Regions from separate parts of the Halomonas sp. AOP43-A1-21 genome, predicted to be linked through region 2. Evidence: predicted binding sites of a transcription regulator. Region 2 holds the regulator's gene; each other region holds the start of a gene.
The links. The regulator sigma-54, encoded in region 2, starts transcription at its own class of promoters, with help from an activator protein. The targets are predictions, from matches to a motif close to TGGCACNNNNNTTGCTNT.

Region 1 (5,109 bases), on a different contig from region 2:
TAAAGCTTTTACAGGCGAGCGCTGTCATTTATTCGTGGATAGCGGCTTTCGACGCGGCACCGATATTATAAAAGCGTTGGCGCTAGGAGCAGACGCCGTGTGGCTTGGAAGAGCCACGCTTTATGGTTTAGCGGCTGGTGGTCAGGCGGGTACGCAGCATGCGCTTAATCTACTGCGAGGAGAAGTAGACAGGACCTTGGGCCTGTTAGGGTTCACTACTATCCAGGATTTAACCTCTGCTTGCTTGAGCAAACGTAAACTTTGAGTTTATTCATCTATTCAAGATTGCAAGAGCGCCGCTGGACGACCGCTCTTGCCTTTAAAATCAGGTTACTTAAATATCCACTAAGTCGCCTACTTGGACGTTAGACCTATTTTTAAAAGCGCTTCAGAAAATAACAACAAACAAAATCATTGAATTTAAAACAAGTTAAACATTATTTAATCTTCTGCAAACATCTAACCCAGCCCCTATTATTAACTGACTTATAGAATGAAAAACTAGCCCCTTATTATTTTATAAACGGCGCCCGGCTTAAGGACGTATATTTAACAGGAGAGGTTTACTATGAGCATACAGAATTTTAAAGAGTGCATTGAAGCCTGCAATATATGTGCGGTCTATTGCGATAATTGCGCTACTTCCTGCCTTCAGGAACCCACTCTTGGCAACATGGCGGAATGCATTCGCCTGGATATACAGTGCGCGCAAATTTGTCGTCTGGCCGCCGCCTTTATGGCTCAAGGCAGCGAATATGCTCAGGATATCTGCCAGCTATGTGCGGATATCTGTCAAAAGTGCGGCGATGAGTGCAGCCAACATGAAACCGATCATTGCCAGGAATGCGCTCAAGCGTGCCATCGCTGCGCCAGCCTATGTGCATCAATGGTTGCCTAAGGAGTCATCTAAACAGATCTCAACACATCATTTTGCGTTAGCAATTTACTTGAAAAACAGTCTATTACGTCTAAATTATAAAGTGAGCAGGGGTTGAGCGATCCTATGCTCACTTTTTTATAGATATTATTTATTAACGTTTACGTAGACCTCTCCTAAATGGAAGCGACTTAACGATGCAAAGCAGGGACAGCTTTATACAGATCGTTTTTCGGCCCAGCATAGTGATTTTTTTTGCGCTGTTAGCTTTGGTAGGTTGCCGTTACCCGGTCAATATCGAACGCCCAATGGCAGATATGCAGGGTGGCGAATTAAACATCGGACTTTCCGAAAATCCGCCTTGGGTCATTAACACCGACCAGGGTCCAGCAGGGCTTGAAGTCGAAATCATCCGTGCTCTTGCAGCAAATATGGATGCCTCCATCAACTGGCACTGGGATAGCGAAGGCAATCTGTTAGCAGCGCTATCTCACTACCAGCTTGATTTGGTGATCGGCGGGCTTACCCAGGATTCAAATGTAAGCGCCCTCGCCACGCCCACTAAAGCTTACTACCAGAGCCACTACTCAGTGGGTGTGCCCGTGGGTACTCCATTACCCAGCAACCTGGAAAATGTTGAGGTGGCTGTTCCGGTCGTTAACCATATCGCTCGCGCGCTCAAAAAAGAGGGCGCAATCCCCCGCCCTACCCCAGACATGGGCACTCAAAATGCAGCGGTCGCCAACCCATCATGGTGGCTTCATGCGCATAACTACCAAATAGGAGAATGGGAAATCGCGACCGATCAACATGTCATGGCGCTGCCCAAAGGCGAAAATGCCTGGATGCTTGCCGTGCAACGCCATTTAAATAGCTACCCTGATATTGAACAACGCCTTCAACGCCTGGAGGCAGGCCGATGAAAATACGCAAGCTATATCACCTGCCTCCGGATAAACAGCAGGATCTCAATTATCTGATTCGCCTTGAATGGTGGAATTTAGCGTTTCGTATTTCAATTGTATCGGTGCTCGCGCTGGTACTGGGAAACAGCCAGGCAATGAAGGTCGCTTGGCTTGAAGACATGCTTTCGCTCATTCCACCGATCGCTTTCTTGTTGGCCGTTCGGTTCCGCAAACGCCCGCCTAATGAGACATACCCCTATGGATATCAACGCGCCACTATTATTGCCTTTTTATGCACGGCCACTGCGCTAAGCGCGATGGGCCTTTTTTTACTTGGGGATTCCTTGCTCAAGCTTGCCCATCAGGAGCATCCAAGTATCGGTGCTATTACTTTGTTTGGTGAAACGATATGGATGGGCTGGGTGATGGTTGGCGTGCTGATTTACAGCGTTATTCCACCTGTCATTATCGGACGCTTACAGACCAAAGCCGCGGCAAAAGTGCATGAGAAGACCGTGTTTGCGGACGGGAAGATGAGCAAAGCCGACTGGATGACGGGGATGGCTGCCATTGTTGGCGTACTGGGTGTGGGAGCCGGCTTTTGGTGGGCAGACGCAGTTGCTGCGGCCATTATCGCTCTGGACGTTACCAAGGATGGCATTACCAATTTAAAAGAAGCCATAGGCGACCTACTTGACCGTCGTCCTCACTTTACCTCTCGCGAAAAACCGGAATACATGGAAGAAGCGTTGGAAGCCGAGCTTCGGGCCATGCCCTGGGTAGCTGCCGCCTCAGTACGCTTACGCGAAGAAGGCCCAATCTTTAGCGGTGAAGCCTTTGTAACCCCGCATAATAACGATGACCTGGCGCGACATCTTAAAGAGGCCTCCCAGCATCTTAATAGCTATGACTGGCGAATCTACGAAGTGGTGGTGACAGCATGGCCGCGTGAAGAGTGTAGCGCCTCGCCCGCCCTGCCCCAAAAGTCCTGACGAAAAGCCTGGAAACCGAAGACCCCGCCTAAACAAGAAAGCTGGCCTGGGCTTTTAAGCCCAGGCCAGCAGATCAGATAATATCCTCTTCCGCGTTAAGCAGCTTCAAGCGCTTTGGCCGGCCCGAAATGCTCAAAGTGGCGATGTGTCTCCGCGACTCCCAAAAGCGCCAGACTTTGGTTGATCGCCGCCATGAAGCCGTGAGGGCCGACAAAATAGCAACGGGTATTGGGCACCAGATACTTGGCCAACAGGTCCTGGTTGATCCGCCCCTGATGGTCACCCTGGCTACCCTGTTCAAACACGGTAACTGCCGTCAACTGCCCCGGATAAGCGGTGGCCAGCTCATCGATAGCCTCGCCAAACGCACGGCTGTCCATATCGATAGCCGCATGCAGGTAGGTAACCTGACGCCCTTGACTTAACGCGTGCTTGGCAATCGGCAGTAGTGGCGTCTGTCCGATGCCACCGCTGACCAATAGTAGCGGCTCGTCGCCCGCCTTGAGCGTCAACTCGCCTGCCGGAGGCAATAGCTCGATGACATCGCCGACTGTCAAACGGTCATGAAAAAAGCGGCTGGCGACGCCTTGCGGCTCCCGCTTGATGGACAGCCGGTAAGAGCGACCGTTAGGCACATCGGAAAGACTATAGTGGCGGGACGCTTGCACGCCATCGATGTCCAGCTTCACGCCAATGTATTGCCCTGGCGTATAGTCAGCCACTGGCCCTCCATCTTCGGGCTCAAGAATAAACGAGCGAATGACGCGGCTTTCCTGATGCGTATCGGCAATACGAAAACGTCGCGTGCCCCGCCAGCCGCCGGGCTGCTGTTCAAACTCTTGATAGCGCTGCGCTTCAAGATCAATTAGCAGATCGGCCAGCTCCTGATAGAGCGCCCCCCAGGCATCGGCAACCTCTTCGGTGACGGCGGCGCCAAGCACGTCACCAATGGCAACCATCAGGCACTCGCCCACGATAGGATAGTGCTCGGGCTGGATATCCAGAGAAACGTGCTTGTTGACCACGGTTTCCATGATCTGCCGCGCCGTTTCCGGATTCTGGCGCACGCCCACATAGGCAAGAATGGAGCCTGCCAGTGCACGCGGCTGCCCACCGTCCTTCTGGTGGGTCTGATTGAACAGCGGCTTGACCTGTGGGTAGCGCTCAAACATCAAGGGATAAAAATGAGCGGTGATCGTATCAAGATGCTCCGCAACGACCGGGGCAGTAGCGGCAATGATCTGTTCTTGTGCCTGTGTCAGCATAACGGCCTCTTTTCACGTCTTCTTAAAGATTCATATTACATACATCTTTAAAATATCAGATTTTGCCAGGCCAATGCATGAGCTGCGTCAATAAAACGCTTCTTGGCGAGAAAAGCGCTCAAGCCGTTCCAGCTCAAGCATCGAATAGCACGATGGCTTTACACAATCGTGCGCTTGCTTAACGCGACAATAGCGCGGCTTGATTGTCGCTTGCTGTATTTTTAGAGTCGCCTTAAGTCAATACCAGGTTTTTCTCTGCCACCATACTGTCGCCCTTTCTGAAGAAAAATACGGATAGGAGCGGGATATGAACCGCAATGTGATCCTGACTTGCGCAGTGACCGGCGCAGCCGATACTTCCGGCAAGAGCCCCCACGTTCCAGTGACACCAAAGCAGATCGCAGACGACTGCATTGCAGCGGCGAAAGCGGGTGCCAGCGTTGCCCATATCCACGTGCGCGACCCCGAAACGGGAGGCATCAGCCATTCACAAGCACACTTTCGTGAGGTCATGGATCGCGTACGTGCAGCCGACGTGGACATTGTGCTGAATATCACCGCTGGCGGCGGCGGTGACTGGATTCCCGATGCTGAAGACCCCACCCGAGGTGGCCCAGGCACAGATATACAAACGCCTGCGCAGCGCCATGCTCCGGTCGGTGAACTGCTACCTGAACTATGCACTCTGGACTGCGGCAGCCTTAACTTTGGCGACATGGTGTACGTGAATACCGCTGACTGGCTTCGTGAGCATGCCCGCCTGGTTCAAGCGGCAGGCGTCAAGCCCGAATTGGAGTGCTTTGATCTCGGACATGTATGGTTTGCCCGCCAGCTGCAGCAGGAAGGGCTGATAGACGGCGACCCGCTTTACCAGCTCTGCCTGGGCATCCCCTGGGGTGCAGAAGCCGATACAGAAACCATGTTGACCATGCGCAACAAGTTGCCTGATAGCGCACACTGGGCGGCATTTGGCATTGGCCGCCATCAAATGCCCATGCTCGCTCAAGCCATCCTGTTGGGGGGGCACGCGCGGGTTGGCCTGGAAGATAATCTCTATTTGGAGAAAGGCG
Region 2 (5,109 bases):
TTCCATATTACGCATATCCGCGACAACCTGGGCATGAGCCTTTCGGGTGGCGAGCGGCGCCGGGTCGAGATTGCCCGCTCACTGGCCACAGAGCCTGCCTTCATACTGCTGGATGAGCCGTTTGCCGGGGTCGACCCCATCTCCGTCGGCGAAATTAAAAGTATCATTCGTGCCTTGAAGCAGCGCCATATCGGCGTGTTAATTACTGACCATAACGTGCGCGAAACGCTGGATATCTGCGATATTGCTTACATTGTGGGCGATGGTCATATCATCGCGGGCGGCAGCCCAGAGACTATTCTCAATAACCAGAAGGTCAGAGAAGTTTACCTGGGTGCTGATTTCCGTCTTTAAATTTATGTTCACTGCTAAACAGGGATCTGCAGCAGAATTATTATCAATGGCATGCTTATTGCACTTGCACATAAACATGACTCGCACTAGGGTAAAGCTTTCCGAGTAACGAGTGGTTCTCAGATGGTCATGAAAGCTTCTCTCCAATTGCGTATCGGTACGCAGCTGACCATGACACCTCAGCTGCAGCAGGCCATTGCCCTGCTCCAGTTATCCACATTGGATCTGCGTCAGGAAATTCAGCAGGCGCTGGATGCCAATCCGATGCTGGAACAGGAAGATGAATTCGGTGAGCAGGCAGCCGTTGAAACGCAGGAAGCGGAGTGGGCGGAAAGCATACCCAATGAACTCTCCGTTGATAGCGACTGGTCCGACACCTATCAGGATGTAGGCAGCTCAGGCAGCAGCACTGAGGGACCTGACTTTGAGCGCCAGGCAGCGGGACAAAGCCTGCACGGTCATTTGCTTTGGCAGCTCGCCATGACCGACTTCAGCGCACGTGAACAGCAGATTGCAGAAAGCTTGATCGACGCGCTGGATGCCAACGGCTACCTGACGCAGCCCTTAAACGATATTCGCGACGGGTTGCGCGCTCAAAATATCGAAGCGCTTAGCCAGCGCGAGATGGAAACCATTCTGATGCGTTTGCAGCAGTTTGAGCCGACCGGCGTTTTTGCCCGCGACCTGCGCGAATGCCTGATGCTTCAACTGGCTACCCTGCCCGATGACACTCCCCTGCTTGTCCCGGCGCGCCGTCTGGTACGCCAGTTTCTGGAAGCACTCGGCAAAAATGACATTCGGCTACTCAAGCGCCGCCTAGGGCTGGACGATGAGCAGCTAGACGATGTGATTGGCCTGATCCGCAGCCTGGACCCACGCCCCGGTAGCGCTTACGGGGTGACCGATGATAGCTATATCACGCCTGACCTGGTGGTACGCCACGATCATGAAGGCTGGCACCTGGAGCTTAACCCTGAAGCTCTGCCTCGCCTGCGCATCCAGCCCGACTACGCCAGCTTGATCAAGCGTGCCGACAAGAGCCAGGATAACCAGTTTTTAAAAGAGCACTTGCAAGAAGCACGCTGGTTAATCAAAAGCCTCTCCAGCCGCAACGATACACTGCTGCGCGTAGGGCGCGAAATCATCACCCGTCAAATCGGCTTTTTAGAGCAAGGTGAAGAGGCCATGAAGCCTTTGATTCTTGCGGATATTGCAGAAGCCGTGGAAATGCATGAATCCACCATTTCACGTGTGACAACGCAGAAATATATTCATACCCCACGGGGTGTCTTTGAGCTTAAATACTTTTTCTCAAGCCAGATCAGCGGTCAAGACGGGGGCGACAGCCACTCAAGCACGGCGATTCGCGCCCGGCTCAAGAAGCTGATCCAGGACGAACCCCCTGGCAAACCGCTCTCAGACAGCCGTTTGGTCACGCTGCTTGAAGAGGGAGGTATTACGGTGGCACGGCGTACTGTGGCCAAATACCGCGAGTCATTGGGCATTCCATCCTCCAGTGAACGCCGTCGCTTAAGGTAGGCTTTTAGGAGGTCTTGAGACAGTTTTGTACAAGAGAAACAGCAAAACTCGCGACAAGGGCTTTGCAACACCGTAAAAAGGGTTACAATCGAAATACAGTCCGATGGATAAGGAGTACGTCAATGCAAGTAAACATCACTGGTCATCACGTAGAACTGACTGACGCCTTGCGTGACTATGTTAATGAAAAGCTTGAACGCGTCGAACGCCATTACGACAATATCACCACGGTACAAGTAACCTTATCCATTGAGAAGGAGCGCCAGCAGGCGGCATGCACCCTTCATGCAGCAGGCGCCGACCTGCATGCCGATGCGGAAGATGTCGATATGTATGCAGCCATCGACGCATTAGCCGATAAAATCGATCGTCAACTCGTTAAGCATAAGGAAAAAGCACAAGCTCGCGCCCAAGGCGCAGGCGTGCGTTAACTCAATGACGTTGGAAACTATCCTCCCCCCGGAGCGCGTGCTTTACGATGTGCCTGGGGGCAGCAAAAAAAGGGTGCTGGAGTTTTTCAGCACCTTTATCGCTCAAAACACACCTAGCCTGGACAGCCAAGAAGTGTTCAGCCGACTGATTGGTCGCGAACGACTTGGAAGCACGGGGATCGGCAACGGCGTTGCCATTCCCCATGCACGTAGCCCTCACTGCGCTACGCCCATCGCAGGTTTTCTAAAGCTATCAGAGCCCGTTGATTTTGACGCTATAGACGGTGATCCGGTTGATCTCGTATTTGTGCTGCTGGTACCTGAAGAGGCCGATGATACACATCTGTCGCTCTTGGGCCAGGTAGCCACCATTATGAACGATGCCAGCACACGCCAAGCGTTACGAAAAACCAATAGCCAGCGTGAGTTGTTTGATTTGCTTATGAGTAAAATTCGTGAGCAGACAGCAACGTAGCCTGTAGAGCGTTTGGCATCTCTTCTCGCTTTCACATCCATGCTTTTACCAAAGCACGCAAAGAGAGCCATTATGCAACTGGTGATCATTAGCGGCCGCTCAGGGTCCGGTAAATCTATCGCTTTACAGGCGTTGGAAGATATTGGCTACTATGCCATCGACAACCTGCCTGCAATGTTGCTTGGCTCGCTGGTAGATGAACTTTGCGAAGAAGGCGGGCGTACGCACCTAGCAGTGAGTATTGATGCGCGCAATTTGCCTACGGCGCTGGAAAGATTGCCAACGCTGCTTGATGAGCTGCGTCAGCGCCCCATTGACTGCCAGGTCATCTATCTGACCACCGATGCGCGTATTTTGCTTGAGCGCTACTCTGCCACACGGCGACGCCACCCATTAACGCGTGATAGCCATATGACGCTTGAAGAGGCGATCACCAAAGAGGAAGAGACGCTTAATGAGATACGCGACTTAGCCGATCTTAGGATAGACACCTCACGTTTATCGGTACACGATTTGCGCCGGCGCATAGCCGATCAGGTCGCCCACCAGCACAAAGACCAGCTAACGCTTACCTTTGAATCGTTTGGCTACAAGCACGGCGTGCCCATGGATGCAGATTTGGTGTTTGACGTGCGCTGCCTGCCCAATCCCTACTGGGACCCAACGCTACGTCAGTACACAGGACGTGACGCAACGATTATTGCGTTTCTGCGCGGCTATCCGATTGTCGAAGATATGAGCAACGACATTCAGGCTTTGCTAGAACGTTGGCTGCCAGCTTATCAGAATAGTCAGCGTAGCTATATGACCGTGGCCATCGGCTGTACTGGCGGGCAGCACCGCTCCGTGTATATCGCCGAGCAGCTGGCCCAAAAGCTTGCGCCGTTAATAGGCGAAGTACAGTTGCGCCATCGCGAGCTTGGCCTGCAATATACGTTAAGCGGCACGCAAGCAGAGCCGCTTGATAAAGCTTCATTGGCAGAGCAGGCGCCTAGCGCTCAGTAAACGCATACTGCATACATCATTAATGACACCACTCGGAGAAAGGGAACCAGGGTGCCAGAAAGAACGCTAACACTTACCAATCAACGTGGCCTACATGCCCGCGCAGCAACCAAACTGGTCAAGTGCGGTCAGCAATATTCCGCCAGAATTCACGTGTACAAACAGCAGCAAATGGCTGACGCTGCCAATATCATGTCGCTTTTGATGTTAGCCGCACCTTGCGGCACCGAACTGCGTATTCACGCGGAAGGTGACGACGCCGAACACGCGCTTGAAGCCATACAAGCCCTGTTCGACGCCCGCTTTGACGAAGACCAGTAGCGCTTAGCTACCCGCCACCGTCATCGCATCAATCAGCCAACTACCCGTATGAACACTACCACGCGTATCAGTATCGCTGCCGATACCGACCAATCCTGAGAACATGCGCTCCAGGTTTCCGGCAATGGTGAACTCTTCAATTGGATACTGAACTTCACCATTCTCGACCCAGAAACCTGCCGCCCCGCGGGAATAGTCGCCGGTCACCCCGTTGACGCCCTGCCCCATCAGTTCGGTTACCCAGATACCCCGCCCCATTTCCTTGAGCAGCGCTTCGCGTGTTTTCAAGGGCGCGTCAAGGCGCACATTGCGTGCACCGCCCGCATTCCCGGTGGTCTGCATGCCCAGGCGACGAGCGCTGTAGGATGAGAGCATGTAGCTTGCGATGCTCCCCTGATCGATAAAGCGATTGTTGCGCGTTTGAACGCCTTCACCATCAAACGGCGTACTGGCCGTGGCTCCAACTTCCATGGGTCGCTCTTCAAGACTGAACCACTCGGGAAAAAGCGGTGTCCCCAGACGATCGCACAGGAAAGAGGACTGACGATACAGCGCGCCGCCAGCCAAGGCGCTGAGCAGATGACCGATTAACCCTGCAGATAGCGAAGGATCAAACAGGACTGGAAATGTACCCGTGGGGGGTAACTGGGCGCCTAACCGGCGTAGCGTGCGCGCAGCCGCCTCTCGGCCAACCTCAGCAGGGTCACGTAAATGCAGAGGGTTACGCGCAGAGGTATAGTCGTAATCGCGCTGCATGCCGCTCTCATCCTGCGCGATCAACATGCAGGAAAGTGAATGACTGCTGCCTTTCTGGGTGCCTAAAAAGCCGTGACTATTGGCATAGACCCGAACACCTTCGCCACTGGAGAGCGAAGCGCCCTCTGACTGGCTAATACCGTCAACATCGCGACCCGCCTGCTCACAGGCAAGCGCAATCTCAATAGCCTGTTCGGTGGTCAGCGCCCACGGATAATGCACTTTCAG
Region 3 (5,109 bases), on a different contig from region 2:
GACGGCAGTACGTACTCTTTGGAACACGCAGTGAGGATATCCGGCGCGTGTCCGCCGCCCGCGCCTTCAGTGTGGTAGGTGTGAATGCCACGCTCTTTAAACGCCGCCAAAGTATCTTCCACAAAGCCCGATTCGTTAAGCGTATCGGTGTGAATGGCGATCTGCACGTCATAGCGCTCGGCCACGCTCAGGCAGGTATCAATTGATGCGGGCGTTGTGCCCCAGTCTTCGTGAAGCTTGAGGCCCATGGCGCCCGCTTCCAGCTGGGCCTCCAAGGCTTCCGGCAGGCTGGCATTACCTTTACCCAGCAGGCCGATATTCATGGGCAGGTCATCCACCGCCTGAAGCATTTTGCCAATGTGCCACGCGCCCGGCGTACAGGTGGTGGCATTCGACCCGGTGGCCGGGCCGGTGCCGCCGCCCAGCATGGTAGTGACACCGCTCATCAGCGCTTCGTCTACCTGCTGGGGGCAGATAAAGTGGATATGCGCGTCGATGCCGCCCGCGGTCAGGATCTTGCCTTCGCCCGAGATAATTTCCGTACCGGGGCCAATCACGATATCCACATCGGGCTGCACGTCTGGGTTGCCCGCTTTGCCAATCGCAGCAATACGTCCGTTCTGTAGCCCCACATCGGCTTTGACGATGCCCCACCAATCGAGAATCAGCGCGTTAGTGATGACGGTGTCCATGACGGTTTCATCGTTACGTTGGCTCTGACCCATGCCATCGCGGATCACCTTGCCGCCGCCGAATTTGACCTCGTCGCCATAGTGGGTGGCGTCTTTTTCGACCTCAATCCACAGCTCGGTATCGCCCAGGCGTACCCGGTCGCCTACTGTGGGGCCGTACATATCAGCATAGGCTTGCCGACTGATCTTGTTACCCGGTTTCATTGTTTATCTCCGTCCAGCGGTCCCATCACCTCGCCACGAAAGCCGTAGATCTCTCGCTTACCCACAAACGGAATCAGCGTGACTTCACGGGTCTGGCCAGGTTCAAAGCGGATTGCTGTGCCTGCGGCCACATCGAGGCGAAAACCGCGGGTCTTGTCGCGATCAAACACCAGCGCGGGATTGGCCTCAGCAAAGTGGTAGTGGGAGCCGAGCTGAATCGGCCGGTCACCGGTGTTCGCCACGTCCACCGTGATGCGCTCACGCCCCACGCATAGCTCAATATCATCTTCTTTTAACTGATACTCACCGGGAATCATCTACTTACTCCTTGTTTTGTTGTGAGGAGTAAGATGTGAGGAGTAATACCGCTTACCCCTAACCATTCACTCCTCACCCCTCACACAATAGGCGTGTGAACCGTCACGAGCTTGGTACCATCCGGAAAAGTGGCTTCGACCTGGACTTCGTCGACCATCTCGGCCACGCCTTCCATCACGTCATCACGGCTCAGAATCTCGCGCCCGTAGCTCATCAAATCCGCCACACTGCGACCGTCCCGAGCACCTTCGATAATCTCGAAACTGATCAGCGCGACCGCTTCGGGATAGTTAAGCTTCAACCCTCGCGCTTTGCGCCGCTCGGCAAGCTGGGCGGCGGAAAACAGCAGCAGCTTGTCTTTATCTCTTGGGGTTAATTCCATAGGGCGCCTCCATCAGAATCGATTAAGTTAACCAAATACGTGGAATATGGGCCTCGCGCTCAATCCAGCGCGGGCGCAGCAATTGCCAGGCCTGTTCGCACAGCGCCCAGGCTTCATTTCGTGAGTCACCCAGATAGCGCAGCAATAAAACGTCCTGGCGCACCGTTACCGCCCAGCGTGGGTTATCCGGCAGGGCATTACGCAGCTCCTCAATCGCCGCTGGCGCATCACTCATTCCCACCGCCCAAAGCGTGGCCTGCACCGTAGCGCCGCCCTGCCCCCAGCGCCCCATAAAGCGCGGGTGTAACGGGTCTAACGGCTGGCGTTCTAGCCACAGCGGCTTGCCATCCAGCGTCAAACGAAAATACTGCTCAATGCGTCCTGATAAGTATGGCAACTCGCTCGCCGGGCGGCCCAAGGCCATGACTTCCCAGCCTAAACAGCGAGCACTGCCGTGAAGATCAATATGGGTACGCTGTTCGCCTTTAGAGCCATCAAAGGCAATGGTTTCCTGAGGTAGCCACTCAAGCGTTGCGCCATCGGCGACCTCAAGTTCAGTGCGCTGGCTCCAGGCCACGCCTTGGCTATCGGCCTTATAAAGCTTATTCGCCGCCGGGGTGGTCAACAGGGCATGTGCGCCCTGCTCGACGTGAGCCTTGATGGTGAGCGCGTCGCCGCTGACCAATCCGCCGGGTGGGTGCAGTACGTAGATATGGCACGCCTCCTGGCTGCCTTCAGGATAAAACGGCCGCTGGACCCGAAGTGGCCCTTGGTGGCGTGCCTGGATTAACCGCGTGGCGCCATCGCGCTTGGCAAAACGCAGCGCCAGTGAGGCCGCCCAGTGGCGTTCCTGGTCAAAGCGGTGGCCGGAGCCCGCAAGCGGTGGGGCGAGTTCGCGCAAGGTCATGGAAGACAGTCGCATCCTTTTGAATAGGTCATAGCCTTTCAAATGCAAGGAATGCGCCAAAATGGGGAAAAGTGGACTTTTACTATCGCTGCAAAGTTTTAGCCGTCATAACCCATCAGCACTAACGGCTTTTTGCACCAAAAAAGATCATTAAAAGGGTCGGCCGCACCAAAAATAACAAGTAGTTAACCGCCCCTTGTGTGGCAAAAGACCACACGCCCAACACTTCTTATTTGGGAACTTTCCGATACTATTGGGCCATCCTCCGTCAACAGCTTGTCTGTTGCCCACCAAGGTAGATGGCTTCGTGCAGTTACAATGCTCAGCAAACAAGCTCTGGTATCGCATTGCGCTTTGTATGGCGTTTGTGGCGATGCAGCTGCTGTTAGTTGGGCCGCTGATTTCACAGTATCAGTCCGATGGGCAACATCACGCGCATCACGAAGCTAGTCATCACTCTAGCCATCAAGGCGGCGGTCATCATCAACATACTGCCCCTCAAGCAAGCCACCATCATCATGCGGGCCATGCTGAAGAAGTAGAACCGATATTCAACTGGTTCCACCAATGTGGTTACTGTGCCATCTGGCAACAGTTTCCAACGGCGCATACCTCTCTCCCTGCGATCAGCTTGCAAGCGTTTATTACGCATGACCAGCTGCTGACGCAACCGACACAGGCTATAAAGTCCTGTGATAACTACCCCCACGCGCTAACGCGCGCCCCGCCCTTTTTTCGGATCGTATAACGCCACATCGTCAGCCTTTTTAGCCTGAAGTTTGCTTCTGGCTGGCGGCTGTCTACACCAAAAAAAGGGATCATCATGCCGCATCTAACTATTGGGCATGGCGTCGTTACGCCTGCCCGCTTAAAAAACCGTTTTCAACGACACGTACTGACATTAAGCGTCGCTGCCGCATCGAGCGTTGTTGCTCAAGGCGTATGGGCACAGGCGCCTGCCGCTCACCACGAGCATCATCATGCGTTAAACACGATGGTCGTGACCGCTGTACCGCTAAGCTCACCGCTCACGGTGGAAACCGACCCGCGTATACCGCGGCAACCGGCCCCTGCCAGCGACGGCGCCGACTACCTTCAGACCATCCCCGGGTTCTCTGCCATTCGTAACGGTGGCACCAACGGTGATCCGGTGTTCCGTGGCATGTTTGGCTCACGTCTTCGCGTGCTGACCAATGGCAGCCAAATGCTAGGCGCCTGCCCGGCAAGAATGGATGCGCCTACGTCTTATATCTCACCTGAAAATTACGACAGCCTCACCGTCACCAAAGGGCCGCAGTCCGTTCTGTGGGGCCCCGGCGCTTCAGCGGCAACGGTGCGCTTTGACCGCGGCCCGGAGGAGTTCGATGAAGCCGGTGTGCGAGTGGATGGCAGCGTCATGCTGGGTACCTATGGGCGCTTTGATCGCCGCATTGATGCCGCTTTAGGCAATAAAGACGGCTACCTGCGCATTACCGGCAATCAATCCGAAGCTAATGACTATCAGGATGGCGATGGCAACGCCGTGCCCTCGTTATGGGATAAGTGGAACGGTGACATAGCGCTTGGATGGACACCCGACAACGATACCTGGCTTGAAGTCACCGCAGGCCGAGGAGACGGCGAAGCGCGCTATGCCGGGCGAGGTATGGATGGCAGCAAATTTCTGCGCGAAACCGTGGGCATCCGTTTTCAGCGCGAGAATTTAGGTGAACACTGGAAACGTCTGGAAATGCAGGCCAACTATGCCTATGCCGACCATATTATGGATAACTTCACGCTGCGCTCACCGGGCAGCATGGACATGGGTGGTGGCATGGACATGGGCAGCGGCATGGACATGGGTGGTGGCATGGACATGGGCGGCGGCATGGACATGGGCAGCGGCATGGATATGGATGGCGGTATGGACATGAGTGACGGCATGGCCATGCGGCTAGACCGTCGCACCCGCAGCGCGCGCGTCGCATCAACGTGGGAGTGGGAAAACACCACGTGGACGGCCGGTGTCGATGTCGAGCATCAGGTACATCGCAATCTGGATGGCGAACACTGGCAGCCCGACTACGAGCAGACCCAGTTTGGCGCCTTCAGCGAAGTCACCCGTTTTATCGATGAACGTGACCGTCTTATTGGCGGCGCCCGCGTAGACCGCTACCGCGTCAGTGACGAAAGCCTGGACACAGCTACCACAGGCCTCACCCGCCGCGACACTCTGCCCAGCGCTTTTATCCGCTATGAGCAGGATTTAGCCTCAGCACCGGTCACCTGGTATGCCGGGGTCGGGCATGTGGAGCGCTTTCCCGATTACTGGGAATTGAGCTCTAGTCAGGCAGGCCCGGCCGGTAGTTTGAATGCCTTTGACGGTGTTCAACCCGAAAAAACCACCCAGTTGGATATAGGCGCGCAGTATAACGACCAGCGCTTAAGCGCATGGGTGTCCGGGTATGCAGGATACGTTAACGATTTCATCTTGTTTGATTACAACACCGCGGGCATGGGCGGTACTCAGATCGATAACATTGATGCTCAGATTGCGGGTGCCGAAGTGGGCGCTAGCTATCAACTAACCGACAACTGGGTAAGCAATGCCTCGCTGGCCTATGCCT
Region 4 (5,109 bases), on a different contig from region 2:
GCCAGCCAGTCATGTACCGGATTTGCATCAGCCAGCTGCCAGCGCTGACAGCCCTGCATGGGTACGCGCGCCCAGTAATCGCTTTTGCACCACGCGGGCACTTCCTGACTATTATCCCCTAATGGCTGGGCAATCAACAGCGTTGCCTCCCAAGCCGTGTTCAGCGGCGCCAGTGCCACCGCGCCGTGCTTGGCTTCCGGCTGGCCTGAAACGGGATCGGTGATGGCCTCCAGCATGGCGCCGCTACGCGCCGATTTACTGAACGCATCGCTCCAGTGCATGGGAATAAACACCTCGCCACGCCGCTGGGCGTTTGAGATACGCACTCGCCCCCGATACTCGCCGCTGGCGGCGGACAATACTGCCAGCTGCTGATCGCCAATGCCATAGCGCGCGGCATCGCTTGGGTGGAGTTCGATAAATGGCTCGTGGCGATGATTCATCAGCCGGGGCGCACGTGCCGTGCGTGTCATGGTGTGCCACTGGTCGCGAATACGCCCGGTATTCAGGCGCAGCGGATAGGCGTCACTCAAGCGTTGCCCCGGCAGGCGAGGCGTTATGGCGATGAAACTGGCGCGCCCATCAGGCGTGGCGAATTCACCGTCTTCAAACAACCGCGCCGTTCCGTGAGGCGCTGAAAAGGTAACCGGCCACTGAATCGGCGCCAGCGCATCGTAGGCCTCTCGCCCAAGCCCCGCCAAACCGGAAATATCGAAGAGCCGTTTGCTCTCCCCCTCATTCTCGAAGCCGGAAAGGCGCGCGTGCTCGTCAAAAATTTCATGGGGATGGCTATAGTCAAACGCCTCCTTAAAGCCCAACCGCTTGGCAACTTCGCACATAATCCACCAGTCGTGACGCGCTTGGCCTGGCGCGGGTAGCAAGCCACGCTGGCGTGAAATACGCCGCTCGGAGTTGGTCACCGTGCCGTCTTTTTCCGACCACCCAGTCGCAGGCAGAATGATATCGGCGTAGGCCAGTAGATCGGTATGGCTGGCGCATTCAGACACAATCACCAGCGGGCACTTTTCAAGCGCACGCCGCACGCGGGCGGCATCCGGCAAGCTGACCGCCGGGTTGGTGGCCATTATCCACAGCGCCTTTATTTCGCCCCGCTCAACCGCGTCAAAAAGCTCAATCGCCTTATAGCCAGGCGCCAGGGGCAGTTCGGGCATTAACATTTCCGTCGCCCAAAAGCGGGTGACCCGGCCGAGGGCGCCGGGGGTGTGGTAATCCATATGCGCGGCCAGCTGGTTGGCAAGCCCGCCCACTTCGCGCCCGCCCATGGCATTGGGCTGGCCGGTAATCGAGAAAGGCCCTGCTCCCGGCAAGCCGATTTTGCCGCCAGCCAGGTGGCAGTTGATGATCGCATTGCACTTATCAGTACCGCTGGTGGATTGATTGACGCCCTGGGAGTAGAGCGTCACGACATGGAGTTGGCTGGCAAACCAGTAGTAAAAGGTCTCCAGCCGCTCAGGGTCGATATCACATATCGCCGCCACGTCATCAATGTCGCAGTGGCTCGCAGCCAGCAGCGCTTCGTCGAAACCTTGTGTATGACGATCCAGATAGAGCTGATCCAGCTTGTTATTCTCAGCCATCCAGGCCAGCAGGCCATTGAACAGCACCGCATCGCTGCCGGGTGCGATGCCCAGGTACAGGTCGGCAATTTCGCAGCTGTCGGTCACGCGCGGGTCGATGACCACCACCCGCATCAGCGGATTGCGCGTTTTGGCGACCTTCAAGCGCTGGTAAAGCACCGGGTGGTTCCAGGCCAGATTCGAGCCCACCAGCACCACCAGTTCGGCCTCTTCAATATCTTCATAGTTGCAGGGAACGGCGTCTGCGCCCAACGAGCGTTTATACGCCGCCACGGCAGAAGCCATGCAGAGTCGCGAGTTGGTATCCAGGTGCGGCGTGCCTAAAAAGCCTTTAAACAGCTTATTGGCCACATAGTAATCTTCGGTTAATAGCTGACCTGAAAGGTAAGCACCCACGGACTCTGCGCCGTAAGTTGCGCGAGTCGTTTGCAACCGCTCTGCCAAGGTGGTTAATGCCACATTCCAGTCAACGGCCTGGCCATCGACCCAGGGCGTGGTGAGCCGGTCATGGTGGCCAAGGGTTTCGTGCAGTGCCGAGCCTTTCACACACAGCCGGCCAAAATTGGCGGGATGGTCGCGGTCGCCTTCAACCGCGCTGATTGTGCCGCCTGCCACAGTGGCGGTTACGCCGCAGCCGACACCGCAATAAGGGCACGTCGTGTTTGCTTTACAAGCCGAGCGTGTGGCCTGGGACATACTGATTTCCTCCCGCTTAAAAAGCAAAAAGCGCCCAAGCGAGCCTCATAAGAAGCCTGCCTGGACGCCGTTGTCTCAGGGACACCTGCACCGGTGCCGAATGTCGCACTGCTGGGATTGGACACATTTATTAATGGCCTGTCGTCTGATGGCGTTAGCGTTGTTATTTGCCCGTCAAACTCGATGGCTGCATTTTATTGTGCCGATAAACCCGTCTGTGCTTTGTTGCTTGTTACCAAGGTAATAGCAAGGCCTGCGCCAACCAGCCTATTAAAATAAAAATACCAGCTTAAACAGCAGGTTAATAAACAATAGAATATCTTTCGACCGACCGTGTAGACAGTTTATTTTCAAACGCTGACTACTCTCGGTGCATCTTTACCGCTTAGCGCACCAAGAGCGTGCGCAGGCTGAGCTTAAGCGGCTGAAAAGGCGCTTTCTTCAACCTATTTATTTAAATCAACCTATTGATAAGTAATATAAAAATAAATAACGAGCGATGTTTGGCTGATTAATTGCCCTGTACTGATTAGATAAATTCAAGTCTAGCTGGCAGCCAACGGTGGCTGCTCTGTGCTTAACCCACGAACGGGTTTGGCCTCAGCTACCGGGCAACGAAGCCCCTGATACGGTTTTCCTGGCAATCCACTTGCCCGGGACGCTAACTCAGGGGCTTTTTTATTGTTTTTTCTTCAGCGCTGCGCCACGACAGCATTTATCGCTGCCAGATATTTGTAGCCAGGTCTTTGTAGACAGGTATTGGCAGCCAAGCGCGAAACAGTAAGGAGCAACCCATGATCGCTATCTCTCGGTGCTCGTCTGATGATCACTTGGTCATTATCGGCAACGGCATGGCGAGCCAGCGTCTGCTAGAGGCGGTCGTTAAATTGCCTCACCGACCCCAGCAAATAACGGTGATTGGTGCAGAAGCATCTCCCGCTTATAACCGGATACTGCTATCGCCACTGCTCGCCGATGAAATGCCGCCTAGCGCCCTCACCTTGCGGGATGCGCAGTGGTACGCCAAGCAAGGTATCACCCTGCACTTAAATGAATGCGTGCTGGAGATCAACCGTGCAGAACAGCGCGTTGTCACTCCCTGCCGCACGCTAACTTATGACCGCCTGGTGATTGCCACCGGCTCACGCCCGACGCTGCCCGAGGTACCCGGCATTGGCCTTAACGGCGTGCATGGGTTTCGTACCCTGCAAGATGCCGACACGCTCGCAAAGTTTGCCTTGCAGGGCGGGGAATGCGTCGTGGTCGGCGGCGGGCTGTTGGGGCTCGAGGCCGCTGAAGGGCTTCGCAAGCGGGGTGCCAGCGTCAGCGTTCTACAGCGAAGTAAGCGGTTAATGAATCGTCAGCTGGATAGCATGGCCGCTGGGCTTCTAGAAACGACGCTTACCCAACGTGGCTTGACCATCTTAACCAATGCACGCATCAGCCATTTTGAAGACGACGGCGCGGGAAGCCTGGCCGCCGTTGTACTGGAGGATGGCCAGCGCCTGCCTGCCCAAAGCGTCATCGTGGCAACCGGCGTTACACCTAACGCAGAACTTGGCCATCAGGCAGGCTTGGCTACACAGCGCGCCATCATGGTTGATGACACGCTCACTACCTCCGACCCGCATATTCATGCATTGGGCGAGTGTTGCCAGTTCGAGCAGCACACCTACGGCCTGGTCGAGCCGATCTGGCGCCAGGTAGATGTGTTAGCCAACACGCTGTGTGGCGATGGCAGCGTCCGCTATCGTGAGGCGCCAACCGCTACCAAGCTTAAAATCAGCGGCCTGGCCCTCTACGCGTTTGGCCCCACGGAGGCCGCGCCAGAACATGAAGTACTGCATTACAGCGACCCGGAAAACGGCGACTACCGCCGCCTGTTACTGCGCAACGGAAGGCTTGAAGGCGCCGTGCTGTATGGCGATACCCATTCCGGCCCCTGGTATTTCGCCCAGGCGCTAGCCAAAACCGATCTGGGCGCCTGCCGCCAGGCGTTGTTGTTTGGTGAAGCCGATGCCAACGCCCTGCTTCTTGATACCCCACCCACTCCCTCATCGACGCTGGAGGCAGCTTAGCCATGTCCATCACCTCTAAACGCAACGTGATTATTATTGGTAACGGTATGGTCGGCCACCACCTGGTCGAGCAGCTGGTTGAAAACGGTGCCCTGTCACAGATGAACGTCACCGTGTTTGGCGAAGAGCGCCATCGTGCTTATGATCGCGTGCACCTTTCTGAATACTTCAAGGGCCGCGACGCCGAAGCGCTGGCCCTGTGTGATGCCGACTACTACGCAAGCCATGGCGTGACATTCAACAGCAGCGAAGCGGTGATCTCCATCGATCGCGCGGCAAAAACGCTAGCCACCGAGCACGGCCATTACGCCTATGATCATCTGGTACTGGCCACCGGCTCTTACCCTTTCGTGCCGCCCATTCCCGGTAACGATCGCGAAGGCTGCCTGGTGTATCGCACGCTGGACGACCTGGACGCCATCCGCGAGGCGGCGCAAAGTGCGGCCACCGGCGTTGTAGTGGGCGGCGGTCTGTTGGGTCTGGAAGCGGCCAACGCACTGCGCGGATTGAATCTGGAAACCGCGGTGATTGAGTTCGCCCCACGCCTGATGCCCATGCAGGTGGATAGCGAGGGCGGCGAGCTGCTGCGCGAAAAAATCGAAGCCTTGGGTGTTCAGGTACTCACCGAGCGGGCCACTCAGCGCATTGAAGATGGTGCAGCCAGCCGCCATCGCATGGTGTTTCAGGATGACAAAATACTGGAAACCGACCTGATCGTGTTCTCGGCGGGTATTCGC

Region 1: hmpA (NO-inducible flavohemoprotein) is a predicted target of sigma-54. The motif match lies at 4,112-4,129, and genes of this name have one in related genera.
Region 3: ACT3R7_RS15475 (urease accessory protein UreD) is a predicted target of sigma-54. The motif match lies at 2,545-2,562, and genes of this name have one in related genera.
Region 4: ACT3R7_RS16805 (nitrate reductase) is a predicted target of sigma-54. The motif match lies at 2,538-2,555, and genes of this name have one in related genera.

What each region holds. Positions count from the first base shown of each region.
Region 1 covers NZ_JBQSWC010000016.1:29,744-34,852, forward strand. The annotation lists gene ACT3R7_RS10455 (alpha-hydroxy acid oxidase) at 1-265, shown strand, start outside; gene ACT3R7_RS10460 (four-helix bundle copper-binding protein) at 569-898, shown strand; gene ACT3R7_RS10465 (transporter substrate-binding domain-containing protein) at 1,186-1,800, shown strand; gene ACT3R7_RS10470 (cation diffusion facilitator family transporter) at 1,797-2,774, shown strand; gene hmpA (NO-inducible flavohemoprotein) at 2,870-4,039, opposite strand; gene ACT3R7_RS10480 (3-keto-5-aminohexanoate cleavage protein) at 4,347-5,109, shown strand, end outside.
Region 2 covers NZ_JBQSWC010000001.1:188,996-194,104, forward strand. The annotation lists gene lptB (LPS export ABC transporter ATP-binding protein) at 1-354, shown strand, start outside; gene ACT3R7_RS00915 (RNA polymerase factor sigma-54) at 478-1,893, shown strand; gene hpf (ribosome hibernation-promoting factor, HPF/YfiA family) at 2,016-2,324, shown strand; gene ptsN (PTS IIA-like nitrogen regulatory protein PtsN) at 2,329-2,799, shown strand; gene rapZ (RNase adapter RapZ) at 2,872-3,804, shown strand; gene ACT3R7_RS00935 (HPr family phosphocarrier protein) at 3,856-4,125, shown strand; gene pmbA (metalloprotease PmbA) at 4,129-5,109, opposite strand, start outside.
Region 3 covers NZ_JBQSWC010000029.1:42,996-48,104, reverse strand. The annotation lists gene ureC (urease subunit alpha) at 1-896, opposite strand, end outside; gene ACT3R7_RS15485 (urease subunit beta) at 893-1,213, opposite strand; gene ACT3R7_RS15480 (urease subunit gamma) at 1,294-1,596, opposite strand; gene ACT3R7_RS15475 (urease accessory protein UreD) at 1,619-2,503, opposite strand; gene ACT3R7_RS15470 (hypothetical protein) at 2,907-3,113, opposite strand; gene ACT3R7_RS15465 (TonB-dependent receptor domain-containing protein) at 3,327-5,109, shown strand, end outside.
Region 4 covers NZ_JBQSWC010000034.1:32,213-37,321, forward strand. The annotation lists gene ACT3R7_RS16805 (nitrate reductase) at 1-2,294, opposite strand, end outside; gene ACT3R7_RS16810 (NAD(P)/FAD-dependent oxidoreductase) at 3,089-4,372, shown strand; gene nirB (nitrite reductase large subunit NirB) at 4,375-5,109, shown strand, end outside.